3 regions of the Azospirillum baldaniorum genome follow, and region 1 is predicted to be linked to each of the others. Evidence: predicted binding sites of a transcription regulator. Region 1 holds the regulator's gene; each other region holds the start of a gene.
The links. The regulator PhoB, encoded in region 1, activates phosphate uptake and scavenging genes when phosphate is short. The targets are predictions, from matches to a motif close to TNTCATAAAACTGTCA.
Positions count from the first base shown of each region.

Region 2: Sp245p_RS17525 (RNA degradosome polyphosphate kinase) is a predicted target of PhoB. The motif match lies at 1,639-1,654, and genes of this name have one in related genera.
Region 3: Sp245p_RS18490 (Na/Pi cotransporter family protein) is a predicted target of PhoB. The motif match lies at 2,441-2,456, and genes of this name have one in related genera.

Region 1 covers NZ_CP022253.1:390,409-395,060, reverse strand. The annotation lists gene Sp245p_RS01820 (hypothetical protein) at 1-203, shown strand, start outside; gene Sp245p_RS01815 (HesA/MoeB/ThiF family protein) at 274-1,062, shown strand; gene Sp245p_RS01810 (DsrE family protein) at 1,086-1,523, shown strand; gene Sp245p_RS01805 (hypothetical protein) at 1,529-1,801, shown strand; gene phoB (phosphate regulon transcriptional regulator PhoB) at 1,939-2,643, opposite strand; gene phoU (phosphate signaling complex protein PhoU) at 2,675-3,475, opposite strand; gene pstB (phosphate ABC transporter ATP-binding protein PstB) at 3,521-4,306, opposite strand; gene pstA (phosphate ABC transporter permease PstA) at 4,344-4,652, opposite strand, start outside.
Region 2 covers NZ_CP022254.1:683,284-687,935, forward strand. The annotation lists gene Sp245p_RS17525 (RNA degradosome polyphosphate kinase) at 1-1,537, opposite strand, end outside; gene Sp245p_RS17530 (SixA phosphatase family protein) at 1,755-2,273, shown strand; gene Sp245p_RS17535 (CYTH and CHAD domain-containing protein) at 2,345-3,943, shown strand; gene Sp245p_RS17540 (LysR substrate-binding domain-containing protein) at 4,019-4,652, opposite strand, start outside.
Region 3 covers NZ_CP022254.1:897,027-901,678, forward strand. The annotation lists gene Sp245p_RS18485 (NAD-dependent epimerase/dehydratase family protein) at 1-675, shown strand, start outside; gene Sp245p_RS18490 (Na/Pi cotransporter family protein) at 695-2,335, opposite strand; gene Sp245p_RS18495 (DMT family transporter) at 2,520-3,419, opposite strand; gene Sp245p_RS18500 (LysR substrate-binding domain-containing protein) at 3,524-4,399, shown strand; gene Sp245p_RS18505 (HNH endonuclease family protein) at 4,519-4,652, shown strand, end outside.

The sequences.
Region 1 (4,652 bases):
CGAAGAACGTGGTCGGCGAAATCCCCTATCAGCTGAACTTCGTCCAGAAGGTCGCCAAGACGCCCGAGTCGACCGAGGAACGGCCGTTCGACAAGATCATGCGGGAGCGCGAGGCGCGGCTGAAGCAGTGGGCGGCGGAGGACGCGAACAAATCGTCCAGCACGTCGAAGACCACCCCCTACAAGATGAGCCTGCTCGCCTGACGCAGCCCGCCGCAGGAGCCCGACCGAGGGGCTTGCGCGGCATGGGGCGTTCCGCGCTATTCTGCGGATCATGGATTTCACCGACACTCAGCTTCACCGCTATTCCCGCCACATCATCCTGCCGGAGGTCGGCGGCATCGGGCAGGAGGCGCTTCTGCGCGCCCGCGTCCTGGTCGTCGGGGCCGGCGGGCTGGGCGCACCGCTCCTGCTCTACCTCGCCGCGGCGGGGGTGGGGACCATCGGCGTCATCGACGACGACACGGTGGACCTGTCCAACCTGCAACGGCAGGTGATCCACGACGAGTCGTCGCTCGGCGTTCCGAAGGTGGAGAGCGCCGCCGCCCGCATCCGCGCGCTGAACCCCGACGTGGCGGTGGAGGTGCACAAGACGCGCCTGACGAAGGACAACGCGCTGGACCTGATCGGCCGCTACGACATCGTGGCCGACGGGTCGGACAATTTCGCCACGCGCTTCCTGCTGAACGACGCCTGCTACTTCGCGAAGAAGACGCTGGTGTCGGCGGCGATCCTGCGCTTCGACGGTCAGGTGTCCACCTTCAAGGCGCATCTCGGCGATCCGCACCCCTGCTACCGCTGCCTGTTCCCGGAGCCGCCGCCGCGCGGTCTGGTGCCGTCCTGCTCCGAGGGCGGCGTGCTGGGAGCGCTGGCCGGCTTCGTCGGTTCGCTCCAGACGACCGAGGTGCTGAAGGAAATCATGGGCATCGGCGAAGGCCTGTCGGGCAGCCTGATGATGCTGGACACGCTGCACGCCTCCTTCCAGCGCATCACCGTGCGCCGCGACCCGGACTGCCCCCTGTGCGGCACCCACCCGACCATCCACGACCTGTCCGCCCACTGAGCGGCGGCTGAGAGGTTCTCCCCATGGAAGGTCCTGAAAACCTGTCCATCGTCCTGTTTGCGGGCGGCTTCGACCGGGTGCACTACGCCCTGGTGATGGCCAGCGCGGCGGCGGCGACCAACCGCAAGGTCACGCTGTTCTTCACCGGCCGCGCGCTGAACACGCTGCTGGCCGGGGACTCCGACGGCGCGCCGGGCTGGCACCGGCTGGATCCCGCCGACGACGGCCGCCGCCCGGCGGAACGCGACGCCGCCTTCACCGCCAACGGGCTGGCCGGGTTCGAGGAGTTGCTGGAAGCCTGCGTGATGCTCAAGGTCACGGTCATGGCCTGCGAGATGGGCCTGCGCGCGCTCGGCCTGCCTGCCGGTGTGCCGCTGCGCCCCGACGTGCCGGTGAAGACCGGCGGTGTCGTCACCTTCCTGAACGACGCGCCGAAGACCGGCGCGATCCTGTTCGTGTGAGCACCATGACCGACGACCACAGCCCGGTGGACCACAGCCTGGTGATCGAACACGCGAACCGCTTCGAGGCGATCGCCGCGGAGGGCTTCGAGGGCCGGCCCTACCGGGACGCGCTGGTCCATCTGGCGCAGCATGTGACGGCGCATCCCGATCTCGCCCCGCGGGTGGCGCACGCCCTGCGCATGATGATCGGCTTCATCGAGGACAGCGACCCGGCGAAGCGCTTCGGCCCGAAGGTGGCGATTTTGCGGGAGGCGGTGGGGCTGCTGGAGGGGTAGCTTTCGCAACGAGCCCCCACCCCGGCCCTCCCCCGCTTCGCAGGGGAGGGAGATGGTCGCGAAGCGGCGGCTGTCCCCTCCCCTGCGAAGCGGGGGAGGGTTAGGGTGGGGGCAAGGTCAGCGCTTGGGCATTTCGTTCAGATGGACTTGCTGTCCAGCGCGTAGCCGGCCGAGCGGACGGTGCGGATCAGGTCCATCTCCGTCTCCTCGTTCATCGCCTTGCGCAGGCGGCGGATGTGCACGTCAACGGTGCGCGGCTCGACATAGACGTCATGGCCCCACACCACGTCGAGAAGCTGCTCGCGCGAGAAGACACGGCCGGGGTGCTGCATGAAATGGCGCAGCAGGCGGAACTCGGTCGGCCCCAGATGCACGTCGCGCCCGTTCCGGCGCACCCGGTGGGCGGCCAGATCCATGGTCACATCGGCGAACTGCAGAGTCTCGTCGGTCATGCCAGGGGCTGAGCGGCGCAGCACGGCGCGCATGCGGGCGACCAGCTCGGTCGGGGAGAAGGGCTTGGTGATGTAGTCGTCGGCGCCGGAATTCAGGCCGCGCACGCGGTCCGCCTCCTCGCCGCGGGCGGTCAGCATGATGATCGGGATGTCGCGCATCTTGCTGTTGCGGCGCATCTGGCGGCAGACCTCCAGGCCCGACATCAGCGGCAGCATCCAGTCGAGCAGGACGATGTTCGGCGTCTGCTCGCCGGCCAGCAGAAGGGCCTCCTCGCCGTCGGTTGCGGCGTTCACGCGGAAGCCTTCCTTCTCCAGATTGTACTTCAGCAGCGTCACGATGTCGGCTTCGTCCTCGACGATGAGAACGAGCGGCTTCAGCGCCGAATTCATGCTTGTCCCGCTCCCACTGCGCGTCTCGCCGTCACGCGGCATGTCCCGCTCCATCGTTATCCGGGCCGCCGTCCCGCGGCAATCCCCGTTCCACAGCCTCCGTGGCCGCATCCATGACCGAACCGCCCGGCTCGACCACGGCGAAGCTGCTGCCGTCGTTCTTCGGACGCGCCGCGCGCAGCGTCGTCCCGACCACCAGATAATGGATGGTCTCGGCGATGTTGGTGGCGTGGTCGCCGATCCGCTCCAGGTTCTTCGCCATGAACAGCAGGTGCGTGCAGGGCGTGATGTTGCGCGGGTCCTCCATCATGTAGGTCAGGACTTCGCGGAACAGGCTGGTGTAGAGGTCGTCCAGCTCCTCGTCGCGCTCCCAGGCGGCGATGGCGCGCTGGACGTCGCGCTCGATGTAGGCGTCCAGCACGTCCTTCATGATCGACTCGACCAGCCGCCCCATGCGCGGGATGGCCACCGCCGGGCGCACCACCGGCACCTGGGCCAGCGCCAGCGAGCGCTTGGCGATGTTGGAGGCGTAGTCGCCGATCCGCTCCAGGTCCGACGCGATCTTCAGCGCCGACACGATCTCGCGCAGGTCCTGGGCCAGCGGCTGGCGCAGGGCGAGCAGGCGCACGGCCTCGGCGTCGATGTCGCGCTCGTAGGCGTCGATGCGCTGGTCGGCCTGCATGACCTGGGCGGCCAGCGCGACGTCCCGGCGGGCCACCGCCTTCACGGCGGCGTCCACCTGCGCCTCGGCGACGCCACCCATCTGGGTGATCAGGTTGGACAGGCGCTCAAGTTCGTGCGCGAAGGAGCGCACGATGTGTTCGGTGCTCATGCTTCACGTCCTTCGCTGATGGAGGATTCGCGGCGAGGCGGGAGATCAGCCGTAGCGGCCGGTGATGTAGCCCTGGGTGCGCTCGTCCCGCGGGTTGGTGAAGATTTCTTCGGTGTCGTCGCACTCCACCATGTCGCCCAGATGGAAGAAGGCGGTCTTCTGGGAGACGCGGGCCGCCTGCTGCATGTTGTGGGTGACGATGACGATCGTGTAGTTCTCGCGCAGCTCGTCGATCAACTCCTCGATGTGGGCCGTCGCGATGGGGTCGAGCGCCGAGCAGGGCTCGTCCATCAGGATCACCTCGGGGCTGACGGCGATGGCGCGGGCAATGCAGAGGCGCTGCTGCTGGCCGCCGGACAGGCCGGTGCCCGGCTCGCGCAGGCGGTCCTTCACCTCGTTCCACAGGCCGGCGCGCTTCAGCGAGGTCTGGACGATCTCGTCCATCTCGTCGCGGTGGCTGGCGATGCCGTGGATGCGCGGGCCGTAGGCGATGTTGTCGTAGATCGACTTCGGGAACGGGTTCGGCTTCTGGAAGACCATGCCGACGCGGGCGCGGAGCTGCACGGCGTCGATGGACTTGCCGTAGACATCCTCGCCGTCGAGCGCGATCAGCCCCTCGACGCGGCAGTTCTCGATGGTGTCGTTCATGCGGTTCAGGCAGCGCAGGAACGTCGACTTGCCGCAGCCGGACGGGCCGATCAGCGCCATCACGCGGTTTTCCTGGATTTCCAGGTTGATGCCCTTGAGCGCCTGCTTGGCCCCGTAGAACACCTTGACGTCGCGGGCGACCATCTTGGTGCCGTGGATGCCGGCGGCGGGACGCGAAGGCATGGCCGTGGCCGGGATGTGGGTCTGGACGCTCATGGGGTTACCAACGCCTCTCGAATTTCTTGCGCAGGAAGACGGCCAGGCCGTTCATCAGGATGAGGAAGGCGAGCAGGATCAGGATCGCCGCGGAGGTGCGCTCCGTGAAGGCCCGCTCGGGGCTGTCCGCCCACATGTAGATCTGCACCGGGATGGCCGTGGCGCTGTCGGTCAGGCCGCCCGGGATGTCCACGATGAAGGCGACCATGCCGATCATCAGCAGCGGCGCCGTCTCGCCCAGCGCGCGGGCCATGCCGATGATGGTGCCGGTCAGGATGCCCGGCAGGGCCAGCGGCAGGACATGGTGCGTCAC
Region 2 (4,652 bases), on a different contig from region 1:
TCGGGGCGATGGCGATCTTCTCCAAGAGCTTCGGCGTGGCGTAGCCGGTCATGTAGTTGAACATCACCGCCGCGTCGTGGCAGAGCGCCGGGTCGCAGGTGAAGAAGGACAGGTCGGTGTAGACCTTCGCCGTGATCGGGTGGTAGTTGCCCGTCCCGAAATGGACGTAGCTGCGCAGCGCCTTGTTCTCGCGCCGCACCACCAGCGACACCTTGGCGTGCGTCTTCAGATCGACGAAGCCGTAGACGACCTGGGCGCCGGCGCGCTCCAGGTCGCGCGCCCAGCGGATGTTGGCCTCCTCGTCGAAGCGGGCCTTCAGCTCGACCAAGGCGGTCACCGACTTGCCGGCCTCCGCCGCCTCGATCAGCGCGGCGACGATCGGGCTGTCCTTGCTGGTGCGGTAGAGCGTCTGCTTGATGGCGACCACCTGCGGGTCGCGCGCCGCCTGCCGGATGAACTGCACCACCACGTCGAAGCTCTCGTACGGGTGGTGGACGACGATGTCCTTGTCGCGGATGGCCGCGAAGCAATCGCCGCCGAAGTCGCGGATGCGCTCCGGGAAGCGGGCGTTGAAGGGGCGGAAGACCAGATCGGGCCGCTCGTCGACGATCAGCTGGCGGGTGTCCGACAGGCCGATCAGCCCATCGAGGATGAACACGTCGTCGTTCGACACGCGCAGTTCGTGGCGCAGGAATTCGCGCAGGTCGGCGGCCATGCCGGCGTCGGTGGCCAGCCGGATGACGCTGCCGCGGCGGCGGCGCTTCAGCGCGCTTTCGAAGGTGCGGACCAGATCCTCCGCCTCCTCCTCGATCTCCATCTCGCTGTCGCGCAGGACGCGGAAGACGCCGTGGGCCTTGACCTGGAACGGCGGGAAGAGCCGGTCGATGAACAGCATCACCAGCTTTTCCAGCTGGATGAAGCGGATCTCCGACCCCGGCAGGCGGATGAAGCGGTCGAGCTGCGCCGGCAGCGGGACCAACGCGTCGAGGTGCCGCCCCTTCACCGGCTCGTGCAGTTGCAGCGCCAGCGAGAAGCCCAGGTTGGGCAGGAAGGGAAACGGGTGCGCCGGGTCCACGGCGATGGGCGTCAGGATGGGGAAGATGTCGTCGAGGAACTTGGCCTCGAGCCAGTCCTTCTCCCCCTCGGTCAGGTCCTCGGCGTCGACCACCATGATGCCGGCCTCGCGCAGGTCCTGCTTCAGGCTGCGCCACATGGTCTGCTGCGCGTTCATCAGCTCGACGATGCGCTGGTTCACCGCGGTGAGCTGCTGGGCCGGGGTCAGGTTCTCGGCGCTGGGGGTCTTCACCCCCGCCGCCACCTGCCCCTTCAGGCCGGCGACGCGGACCATGTAGAATTCGTCGAGGTTGCTGGAGGAGATCGACAGGAACCTCAACCGCTCGAGCAGCGGGTGGTTCGGGTTGGACGCCTCATCCAGGACGCGCTGGTTGAAGGCCAGCCACGACAGTTCGCGGTTGATGAAGCGCTCCGGCGCGTCCGCTTCGATGCAGGTCGCTTCCAAGTCCTGAAGTTCGGTCACAGCAGCCTCGGGCTTTTGCGTGATGGGTGGTGCCGCTACAGTCCGGTCGGGCCGAACCGCCCCGCCGCGGTCGACGGGCCAAGCAACCTACCCCAACTACGTTACGGTTTTGGGTCAGACAGCATAATACTGCCGCCACGATAATACCGCTGCGAAAACAGTCGCACCCCCGGCGCATCCCGCCGGAGCGCGATCCGGACAGGAAGGGACCGCCTCGATGAAGACCCTGTATCTCATGCGCCATGGCAAGTCGGCGTGGGACGATCCCTCCCTGGACGACCACGACCGCCCGCTGGCGCCGCGGGGCAGGAAGGCGGCCCGGCTGGTCGGCCACGAGCTGAAGGACCGCGGAGCGCGCATCGGGCTGGTGCTGTGCTCGACCGCCCGGCGCGCGGCGGACACCGCCGACCGCCTGCTGGAGGTGATGGACGCGCCGGACATCCCGGTGGAGCGCGAGCGGGGCCTCTACCTGTGCGGCGCCGGGGTCCTTCTGGAACGGCTGCGCGATGCGCCCGACTCAGCGTCGTCGCTGATGCTGGTCGCCCACAACCCGGACCTCCACGACCTCGCCCGCGAGTTGACCGGCAGCGGCGAGGAGCGGCACCGCGCGGCGCTGGCGGAGAAGTTTCCGACCGGTGCCTGCGCCGTCATTCTGTTCGAAGCGGCCCGCTGGGCCGACCTGGACAGCGGGGCGGGACGGCTGGCCGATTTCATCCTGCCGCGGAAACTCTCTTAACGCCCTTTTGCCAAATGGGGTATTTCAACCCTTAACAGAGCAGGCCCGGAACCGAGCAGGAGTCGCCCCCCGTGTCTTCCGCGCCCCAGAATGCCGCACCCACCGCGGTCTCCGCCGTGCGCGAGGTGGAGATGAAGCTCCATCTCGATCCGCGCGATCTGTCCCGCGTTGCCGACCTGCCCGCGCTGAAGGAGAAGGCGGAGGGCGCGCCGGCCGTCCGCGACCTGCGCACCGTCTATTATGACACGCCGGACCGGCGGCTGTTCCTGGGGGGCGTGGCCCTGCGGGTGCGCCAGGACGGCGACCGCTTCGTCCAGACGCTGAAGACCATCAACGCCGCCACCCCCGGCGATTCGGCCGCGGTGGCCATCCGCAAGAAATGGGACTGGGCCATCCCCACGGCCGCCCCCGACATGACGCCCCTCGACGCCGAGGGCGTGGCCGCCCTGGTGCCGGAGGACGCGCGGGCGGCGCTGGTTCCGCAATTCACGACGGAGTTCCGGCGCACCACCCTGCTCGTCCGCCCGGACGCCCTGACCTCCATCGAGGTGGCGGTGGACGACGGCCAGATCACCGCCGGCAACGCCTGCGCCCGGATCAGCGAGGTCGAGCTGGAGCTGAAATCGGGCCGCATCGGCCGCCTGTTCGACATCGCGCTGACGCTTCAGCGCCGCGTGCCGGTTCGCATCGGGACGGAAAGCAAGGCGGAGATCGGCGACCGTCTCGTCACCGGGCGCCTGCCCGCCCCCGTCCTGCCGGAACCGCTGGGCCTGACCCCGGTCACCACGGTGGCCGAGGCCTATCGCCACATCGTGCGGCACGGCCTGCGCCTGCTGCTCGCCAACGAGGCCTGCGCCCTGGCCGGCGGCGATGTCGAGGGGTTGCACCAGATGCGCGTCGCGCTGCGCCGCCTGCGCACCGCCATCCGTCTGTTTCGTCCCCTGGCCGGGGTGCCGGACGCCTGCCGCGCCGGGAACGACATCCGCTGGTTCTCCCGCCAGCTCGGCCCGGCGCGCGATTGGGACGTGCTGCTGTCCCACGGGATCGCCCCCTTCGCGGCGACGGAAAAGGCCCCCGCCGACGGAATCGCCGCGCTGACCGCCGCGGTGCGGGAAGCCCGCCGGGCGCCCGCACTGGCGGCGGTGGAGGCAATCCAGTCGCCGCGCTGCACCGGGCTGATCCTGGCGCTCGGCGCCTGGTTGGAAGACGGGGCGTGGCAGTCCGGCGCCGCTCCGGAGGTCCGCTCCCAGCTCGACCGCCCGATGGCCGAGCTGTCCGGCCCCTGGCTGGCCGCCCAGCACGCCAAGGCGTTGAAGGCGGGGGTGTCGAAGGCGGGGCGCGACCTGGACAGCGCCGACGCCGCGGCGCGCGACCGCCTGCGCCGCCGCCTGCGCAAGCTGCGCCACACGGCGGAGTTCTTCCGCGGCCTCTACGCCGAAACCGCGACGGTGCCCTTCATCGCCGCGCTGGACACCCTGTTGGGTGCCCTGGACGCCGAGCACGACGCCGCGGTGGCCGGCGATCGTCTGCGCGGCCTGTCGGCGGACCGGCCGGAGCAGCGGCCCGCTGCCGAAGGGACCACCCGCTGGCTCGCCAAGCAGGCCGACAAGCGCCGCAAGGCACTGCCGGGGTTGTGGAAGGCGTTCCGCGACAAGCCGGTGTTCTGGTGACGGTCTTGCCCCCACCCTAGCCCTCCCCCGCTTCGCACACGTGCGTGGGCAGCCCCGACGTTGGATAGCTACCGACTACACGGCCATCGAGACGACCGCGACCGCGTTGCGCAACCATAGGTGCGCGGGATCGCCGCCGCGCCGTTCATGCCAAACCTGGACGAAGGGAAATGGCGGTATCGGAAACGGCGGCTCGAAGACGGCGACGGCCGGGTCTTGCTCATAGAGCGCAAGGGCTTTCCGGGCCACCGTCAGAACGAGGTCCGTCCCTTGGATCAACCGTGGCGCATTTCCCCAATGCGGCAGCGTGACAGCGATGCGGCGCGTGTGGCCGACGGCGCGCAAGGCCATGTCGATCTCGGTGTTTGCTTCGTCCTTCATCGCAACGAGCACGTGTGGCCGGGCAAGATAGGCCCCGATATCCAGGCGGTCCTGGCTCCCCAGCCCCTCCCGATCCGCAAGGCAAGCGAAGCGCTCGACGAAAAGCTGCTCTGCTTCGATCCGTTCGGGACGATCGGGAAACACACCGACCGCCAGATCGCAGTCCCCGTCCAACACCTGCCGAAGCATTGCTTCCCGGTTCGATTGGGTGATCACCACGTCGATACCCGGCGCTTCGAGGCGCAGCGTTTTCAGCAGACCGGGGAGGACGACAGCGGAGCCGTAATCCGACATCGCAAGACGAAACGTCCGTTTTTCCTTGGCCGGG
Region 3 (4,652 bases), on a different contig from region 1:
GAAACCCACCGCACCAACCTGTCGGGCACCGTCACCGTCTTCGAGGCGGCGCGCAGCGCCCGCAACGGCAACCCGGTGCCGGTGGTCTACGCCTCCTCCGCCGCGGTCTATGGCGACAACACGGCCACCCCGCTGCGCGAGGACGCCGCGACGCGCCCGCTGTCCGCCTACGGCGTGGACAAGCTGGGCTGCGAGCTGCACGCCAACGTCGCCTGGGCCATCCATGGGGTGCCGACGACGGGCTTCCGCTTTTTCAACGTCTACGGGCCGCGGCAGGACCCGTCCTCCCCCTATTCCGGGGTGATCTCGATCTTCGCCCGCCGGGTGGCGCAGGGCGAGGACGTGACGATCTTCGGCGACGGCGAGCAGGTCCGCGACTTCGTGTTCGTCGGCGACGTCGTGCGCTTCCTCGTCAAGGCGATGGAGCGCCAGTCCCAGGGGGCGGAGGTCTTCAACCTGTGCACCGGCCGCCCGACCTCGCTGCTGATGCTGCTTGAGGTGTTGCAGGAGCTGTGCGCCAGCCGGGTGCGCCGTCTTCACCAGCCGGCGCGGGCGGGCGACATCCGCGTGTCCATCGGCGACCCGGCCCGGCTGCGCGCCACCTTCGGCGAAGGCTGCCGGTTCGGCCTGCTGCAGGGGCTGAGCGCGACCCTGACCGGGGAAATGCCGCGGTAAACCCGCGGGCGTCCCTCCCCTACACGTCGCGGCTTTCCAGCCTGGGCAGCCCGACGACCTTCAGGCGGCTTTCGCTGAGTTCCCCCACCTGATCGAGGATCGGCAGGGCGACCGCGGCGACATGGGCGTTGATCCGCTTCAGGTCGCGCAGGATGTCGAGCACCAGGGCGCTGGTCTCGATGCTGGCGGCGTCACCGCGGCGCACGCGGTCGAGGTGGCGGGCGGTGGCGGTGCGCTCCAGCGCCCGCACCGCGTCCTTGCCGGCAATGAGCTGCCGGGCCAGCCGCCGGTCCTCGCCGATCAGGATGCCGAGCGCCGTGCGCAGGTTCTCCACCGTGCGGCGGTGCAGCTCCTCGACCTCCCGGAAATCCTCCGGCGCGAAATGCAGATGGTGGCGGATGCGCTTGGCGGCGAGTTCCATCAGGCTCTTGTCGATGATGTCGCCGATGTGCTCCAGGTTGATGGCGAAGGCCATCAGGTCGTCGACGCGCCGTGTCTCCTCGGCATCGAGATGATGGCGGCCGAGCTTGGCGAGGTAGAGCTTGAGGGCGGTGTGCAGCCGGTCCACCCGGTCGTCGGCGCGGCTGACCTCGGCGATCGGGCGCTCGTCGTTCTGGCGCAGGGCGGTCAGGCTGCGGCACAGCATGTCCTCCACCAGATCGCCCAGCCGCAGGGTCTCGCGCACCGCACCCGCGATGGCGACGGATGGTGTCTCCAGCGCCGACTCGTCGAGATGCCGGGGCGTCGCCGCGTCCTCGCCCGCGTCCTCCGGTTGGGGCAGTAGCCCTTCGGTCAGCCGGGCGAGCGGCGTCACCAGAGGCAGAAAGAGCAACGCCAGCGCCACGTTGAAGGCGACGTGCGCGCTGACCACCGCCGTCAGCGGGGCCATGCCGGCCAGGAACGAGGCGGCCATCGGCACCAGCGGCAGGGCCAGCAGCGACCCGGTCACCCGGACCAGCAGATTGCCCAGCGGCACCCGCCGCGCCATCGCTCCGTCCGCCGACGTCGCCAACACCGCCGGCACCGCACCGCCCAGATTGGCGCCCAGGACCAGCGCCACCGCCGTCTCGGTCCCGATCACCCCCGCCCCGGCCAGCGACCCCGCCAGCATCACCGTGGCGAGGCTGGAATGCACCGCCGCGGTCAGGGCCGCCGCGACGATCAGGGCGAACAGCGGCTCGCCGCCCAGCGCCTCCAGCATCGCCTGGACCAGCGCCGACTCCCGGACCGGCAGGGTGGCCGCACCCAGCAGCTTCAGGGCGAGCAGCATCAGCCCGATGCCGACCAGGATGCGGGCCAGCGCCCGCCGGCCGCGATGCTCGCCGCCCAGCGCGTGCAGCGCCCCGCCGAGCAGCAGCAGGCTGGGCGACAGCCAGTGCAGGTCGACGGCGAGCAGCCGGGCGACGAGGCTGGTCCCGACGTCGGCGCCCAGCATCACCGCCAGCGCCATGGGGGTGGTCATGAAGCCCTGCCCGGCCATCGAGGCGGTCATCAGGGCGGTGGCCGTGCTGCTCTGCACCGCGATGGTGGCGGCGACGCCGGCCAGGAAGGCGGCCAGCCGGTTGCGCGTGCCGTAGCCGACCCAGCGGCGGACCGCCGCCCCGCCCCACCGGAAGACACCCGTCCGCACCAGCCGCAGCGCCCACAGCAGCAGCGCCACGGCGCCGAGGATGTCGATCAGGACCAGGGTGGGCGAGATGGCGGCGGTCGTGATGGCGGGCCTCCCGGCGTGTGGGCCTCAACAGCAGGACGATGGAGCGGGACGAGTCATGAAAACGTAACAATCGTAGGGCGCAACCTGATCCCCCGCGAAAGGCGTATCCCTTTTTGCCAGGACGCGGCCCTTACCCCCGCGTCACCAACCGGATGCCCAAGGCCACCGGCAGGATGCCGAGCAGGTCCCAGGGCTGCACCGTCTCGCCCAGCAGCGCCCAGCCGAACAGCATGCCCAGAGGCGGCATCAGGAAGTGATAGGCGCTGGCCTCCGTGGCGCTCGTCCGCTGCAGCAGGCGGAACCACAGCAGGTAACCGCCGATCGACACCACCAGCGCCTGATAGACCAGCGACCCGGCGAAACCGGCGGTCAGCCGGATCGACCCGGCGTCCTCCAGCAGCAACCCAAGGGGCAGCAGCGCCAGCCCCGCCGCCAGCACCTGCACCCCGGTGCCGGCGAGCAGCCCCGCCCGCGGCGCCAGCCGTTTGAACAGCAACGTCCCCACCGACAGCGCCACCAGCGCGCCGATCGCCAGGACGATGCCCAGCGGCGCGTCCGTCCCGCTGCCCAGCCGCCCGCGGACCACCAGCGCCACCCCGGCCACCCCCAGCGCCAGCCCCACCGCCTTGCGCCGGTTCATCGCCTCGCCCAGCAGCAGGGCGGCCAGCGCCGCGGTCAGCACCGGGTTGGCGCTGACGATCAGCGCCGTCAGGCCGGAGGACACGTAGGTCATGCCGCTGTAGCTCAGCCCCAGATAGAGCGCGTGGTTGAGCAAACCGAGCAGCGCCAGCAGGGCGAGGGTCCGCCCGGCCATCCCCCGATACTCGCCACGCCACGCCGCGACGGCGGCGAGCAGCGCCCCGGCCATCAGAAAGCGGAAGGCCAGCAGCAGCAGCGGCGGGCAGTCGGCCAAGCCGATCTTCCCCGCGGCGAAGGCCGAACTCCAGGCGAGGCAGAAGGGCACGACCAGGGCGAGCGGCGCCGCCCGGGGGTCGGTCAGGGGTAAGGAATGTGTGGCGGCGTGCGTCATGGCCGGTCCTCTCCCATGCGGAAGGCTGTGCGTTGGAGAGAGGATGGCGCGGGACCTTTCCATTTGGAAATTGGATGGTATCATCCATTGCATTCGAAATTTGAATGGTCGGTCCGATGCGCGAGATGGATCTGGGACTGCTGCGCACCTTCGTCTCGGTGGTGGATGCCGGCGGCTTCACGCGGGCCGGGGAGCGGGTTCACAAAACGCAATCGACGGTCAGCCAACAGATCCGCCGGCTGGAGGAGCAGGTCGGCCTGCCTCTTCTCGACCGCAACAGCCGCACCGTCGCGCTGACCGACGACGGCGAGCGGCTGCTCGGCTACGCCCGCCGGCTGCTGGCTCTGAACGACGAGGCGAACGCCGTGCTGTCCGGGCGCCCGGCGGCGGAGGTGGTGCGGCTCGGCGTGCCGGAGGATTACGCGGTGGAGCGGCTGCCCCGCCTGCTCGCCGACTTCGCGCGGGCGAACCGGCGGCTGCGGCTGGACGTCCGCTGCGACCTGTCGGTGCGGCTGCGCGCCGATGTGGAGTGCGGGGACCTCGACATCGTCCTGGTCAAGCAGGAACCCAGCCGCCCCGGCGCGCTGCGCGCGTGGCGGGAGCCGCTCTGCTGGGTCGGCCCGGCGGCGGAGGACCTGCACCGCGAGGACCCGCTGCCGCTGGTGCTCTTCCCGCAGGGCTGCGTCTACCGCAACCGCGCGGTGCATGAGCTGGAGCGCGCCGGGCGGCGCTGGCGGGTCGCCTATTCCAGCCCCAACCACGCCGGGGTGCGCGCCGCGGTGTCCGGCGGACTGGGCGTCAGCGTGCTTCCCCACAGCGCCCTGCCGCCCGGCGGCCGCTTCCTCGGCGTGGCGGACGGTCTGCCGGCCCTGCCGGAGACGGAACTGGCGCTGCTGACCGGAAGCACGGCGCGGGGTGCCGGGGTGGAAATGGTCACCGGCCTGCTGATGGAGAGCCTTCCGGAGCCGGTGTGGGCGTGACGGGGCTGCCCGGCCCGACCACTCCTCTCGCACCGTTGCGCCACATCCCCAAAGCGCCATAGAACAGCCCAGGAACCATATCCAGGTATGGCGAAGAACAGGGTTGAGGGACCAGGGGCATGGCGCGACGGAGGAGCGGAGCACCGCGGGGCGGCCGGAGAGGCCGTCCGCTGACGCTGGGCGGGCTGGTCGCCGTTCTGCTGGTGCTGGCCGCGGTCTATGCGACGGAGCGGTTCCACCTCGTCCCGCCCGG